Regions from separate parts of the Fontibacillus forbon genome, predicted to be linked through region 1. Evidence: predicted binding sites of a transcription regulator. Region 1 holds the regulator's gene; the other holds the start of a gene.

Region 1 (2,204 bases):
GGCTTACTAAAAGATTTGGGAAGTGAACGCGATGCTCTGCGTTTCTTTATAAAGCTGGAGGATCCCGGTACGGTGTACTGGATCGAAGGCAACGGCAATTACCGCAGCCGCTCGCTGCAAATTTTTGCCGTTCCGATCGATGTAAGCGCCCAGTTGAAGGGATATTTCTTCGACAAGAAGAAGAGCGTAGTTATGACTTCGGCAACTTTGTCCGTCGATAAATCGTTCCAGTATATGATCGAGCAGCTTGGACTCGGGGAAGCTGCGGAGGAGGACAAGCTGATTACTTCGATGCTGCCTTCGCCGTTTAATTACCGTGATCAGGCGCTACTGGTTATTCCCAGGGATTTTCCAAGCGTCAAGGGCAGTGTCGGTGACGATCATTTTGTAAGTACCCTGGTGAAATCCCTCGCCGATACGGCGATCGTCACCAAGGGTCGCATGCTGGTTCTGTTCACCTCTTACCGGATGTTAAGACAGGTTTACGACCCTTTGAAGGAGCTGTTGGCCACCGAAGGGATCACCGTGATCGGGCAGGGGATGGACAGCGGAAGCCGGACCAAGCTGACCCGCCGTTTCCAGGGCCAAAATGCCTCCGTGCTGCTCGGAACCAGCAGTTTTTGGGAAGGGGTGGATATACCCGGAGAGGCTCTTACAAGCCTCGCTATCGTCCGTCTGCCTTTCCAGCCACCCAACCATCCGCTCGTGGAAGCGAAGAGCGAACGGCTTCAGCAGGAGAAGAAAAATCCGTTCATGAAGCTGTCCGTTCCGCAGGCCGTCATCCGTTTCAAGCAAGGCTTCGGACGGCTGGTGCGGTCTTCTCAGGACCGCGGCATCGTGGTTGTTTACGATACACGCATCTTGGAATCTTACTACGGAAAATACTTTTTATATTCTTTGCCCGGACCGAAAATGGAGCATATGCCGCTAGGGCAGATGGTTCCTCGAATTTCGGAATGGCTGAACGCAGATGAACAATAATTGTTCTTCAAATCGCGCCTATTAGGGGGATAACCAATGAAATCGGAAAAAATCTCAGATGCCGTAGTACGCAGATTGCCGGTGTATCTACGATTTCTTAATGAACTCAGCCGCCGGGAAGTCCCGACGGTTTCTTCCCAGGAGCTGGGGCAAAAGCTGGATCTCAACCCCGCTCAAATCCGTAAGGATCTTGCTTATTTTGGCGACTTCGGCCGCAAGGGGATCGGGTATGACGTTTCCTATCTGATCGAAAAAATCCGGCAAATTTTAAATTTGGACCAGCAGATTAATGTGGCCCTGATCGGTGCCGGTAATCTCGGGCAAGCGTTGTCCAATTACAACGCGTATCTGAAGGACAATATGAAAATCGTCGCCGTGTTTGATGCGTCTCCGGGGAAAATCGGAACCCAGATCAACAATATCACGGTCCAGCCGATCGAAGATCTGGTCGAAACCGTGAAGGGCAATCATATCCGCATCGGAATTATTACGGTGCCGGACGTGGAAGCGCAGCGCGTGGCCGATCAGCTCGTCGCCGCCGGAATCGAGGCGATTTTGAACTTTGCTCCCACGATCCTTAAGGTTCCTGCCGGGGTGCGCGTTCATGCGGCGGATTTCACAACCGATCTGATCAGTTTGGCTTATTATTTGGATGGAGGAAAGGAACATAGTGAGCATGACTCGAAAATGGTTGATTAAAGACGGCACATTTGCCGTTCCGGACCGGGAAAACCCGGTAATTCGCGGCTATATGCTGGTTGAAGGCAGCACGATAACCTACATCGGCGAAGCCCGTCCCGAAGGGGTGGAGGGAGCCGAAACCTTTGACGGGAAAGGCCTGCTGTTTATGCCGGGCCTTGTAAATACGCATGGTCATGCGGCAATGTCTCTGCTTCGCGGTTACGGCGACGATATGGTGCTCCAGACTTGGCTTCAGGAAAAAATGTGGCCGATGGAAGCGAAGTTTACCGGGGAAGACGTCTACTGGGGCACGGCGTTATCGGTTCTGGAGATGCTCAAAGGCGGTACGACCACGTTCCTGGACATGTATGATCATATGGACCAGGTGGCTGCCGTCGTCGAGCAATCGGGCATTCGCGCCGTGCTGACACGCGGCGTCATCGGCTTGTGCCCGCCGGAAGTTCAACAGCACAAGCTGGACGAAGCGGTGGCTTTTGCCCGCGCTTGGCATGGCAAGGCGGATGGGCGGATTACGACGATGA
Region 2 (2,204 bases), on a different contig from region 1:
TATTCGGGAAGCTACAAGGCTGCCTGGATTTACCGGGTTTTGCCGATCGGAGATCGGGTTCCGGTTTACCGGGGGACTCTGATTGCCGCCGTGGTCCGGCTCATTTTGCCCCTGTATGCGGCGGAGGCCGTCATCTTTGCCATTCTGTTCGGCGCCGGGATTGTTCCGGATTTGATTGTGGCCGGCCTCGCCATTTTAGTCTATACCGTGATTTGTTTTGCTTACCTGAGCAAAGCGTTGCCGTTCTCCGAACGGTTTGAAACGGCGCAGCAGAGCGAAGGCCTGCGCATGATTCCGCTTATGCTGCTGCTGTCGGGCTTCGGGCTGGTGCATTATGTCGCTACCCTGGTTAGTTTCGGCACCTATGTGTACGCGGCGTTGCTGCTGGCCGCCAACTGGATTCTATGGCAAAAAGCGTTTTCCTCAAAATTGCCGTGACCGGAGAGGTACGAATACAAAATCATATATCACAGACGGAGGTTGAAGATGGACAGGAGGACTAGAGAACCCGGACGGGAACGTCGTCAGGAAGGACCAAGAATCCGCCGGGAGAAGGCGACAGTCGGACACATGATCGAAATCTTCTGCAAAGGTAAGCATCCAAAGGAACAAAAGCAAGAAGGGTTATGCCCGGATTGCCGGGAGATGCACCGTTACGCCATGAACCGGTTGTCATACTGCCGTTTCGGGGAAGAGAAATCGACCTGCGTGGACTGTCCGGTCCACTGCTATGCCCCGGATCCGAGGGAAATGATCAAAGAGGTGATGCGATATGCCGGTCCGCGCATGCTGTGGTCCCACCCGGTACTGACGATCCGGCATATGGTGGATGGACGGAAATCCAGATGATTTCTAGATGACACAGTTTTTTCACAACCGGGACCCGAAATGAAAAGTCAGCGGCGCAGCAAGGTTTATTTAACTTTGTTCACGATTGTGACATCTATCATGTGATTCTTGTCACAAAATTATTACTTTTTACCCGTGTATCTTCATAATTCCGTGATAGAATTCACATTAGTTAAGAATTAATATTGTGTGAGAAAGAGGGAAGAAAAATCATGGATGTGTTAGTGCTTGCACGACTTCAATTTGCGGCGACAACCATTTTTCACTTCTTCTTCGTTCCTTTGTCCATCGGTCTGGTGCTCCTGGTTGCGATTATGGAGACCATGTATGTCGTCAAAGGGAAAGAGGAATACAAACGGATGGCGAAGTTCTGGGGGAAACTGTTCCTGATCAACTTTGCCGTCGGCGTTGTCACAGGGATTATCCAAGAGTTCCAGTTCGGAATGAACTGGTCGGACTATTCACGGTTTGTGGGTGACGTTTTCGGCGCGCCTCTGGCGGTGGAAGCCCTGTTTGCCTTCTTTATGGAGTCCACCTTTATCGGGCTGTGGATCTTCGGTTGGGACCGTTTGTCCAAAAAGGTCCACATGGTCTGCATCTGGCTGGTGGCGCTCGGAACGACCGTATCGGCGTTCTGGATTCTGGCCGCCAACTCATTCATGCAAAGACCGGTCGGCTTTGAGATCAACAATGGGCGTGCGGAAATGAACGATTTCTTTGCCCTGATCGGCAATGGCCAATTGTGGGTGGAATTTCCGCATACCGTGCTGGGTGCATTTGCCACCGGCGCATTCATGATTACGGGGATCAGTGCCTATAAATTGCTGCGCAAGCAGGATGTGCAATTTTTTAAAAAATCGTTTACGATCGCAGTCATTGTAGGTTTGGTCGCCTCCTTCTCCACCGCGTTGTTCGGCCATCAGCAGGCGCAATACCTGGTGAAAACCCAGCCGATGAAAATGGCGGCTTCCGAAGGGCTTTGGGGCAAGAGCGGCGATCCTGCACCTTGGACGGTTTACGCTCATATCGATTCGGATAATGAAAAGAACAATTTTGAAATCAAGATTCCTTATTTGCTCAGCTTCTTGTCTTACAGCTCGTTCTCGGGCGAAGTCAAAGGCATGCATGAACTGCAAGCGGAGTATGAACAAACCTATGGCCCCGGGGACTACATTCCTCCGGTACGCACGACCTTCTGGAGCTTCCGGATTATGATCGTCGCCGGCTGTCTGATGATTCTGCTTGGCTTGTACGGGGCTTATCTGGCGTGGCGCAAAAAGTTGGAAAAGCCGAATAAATTTTTCTACCGCTGCATGCTGTGGGGCATTTCGCTTCCGTTTATCGCCAATACGGCA

Evidence for each region. The regulator Rex, encoded in region 1, represses fermentation and respiration genes when NADH is low (regulators of the CRP and FNR family bind a similar motif). The targets are predictions, from matches to a motif close to TTGTGAAATATTTCACAA.
Region 2: the regulator Rex is predicted to act here: its motif matches at 949-966, upstream of ACLB09_RS14380 (cytochrome ubiquinol oxidase subunit I).

The regions. Positions count from the first base shown of each region.
Region 1 is NZ_JBKGFV010000001.1:806,331-808,534, forward strand. Features, by position in the region: gene dinG (ATP-dependent DNA helicase DinG) at 1-981, shown strand, start outside; gene ACLB09_RS03735 (redox-sensing transcriptional repressor Rex) at 1,018-1,680, shown strand; gene ACLB09_RS03740 (amidohydrolase) at 1,658-2,204, shown strand, end outside.
Region 2 is NZ_JBKGFV010000003.1:506,263-508,466, forward strand. Features, by position in the region: gene ACLB09_RS14370 (hypothetical protein) at 1-438, shown strand, start outside; gene ACLB09_RS14375 (nitrous oxide-stimulated promoter family protein) at 487-849, shown strand; gene ACLB09_RS14380 (cytochrome ubiquinol oxidase subunit I) at 1,062-2,204, shown strand, end outside.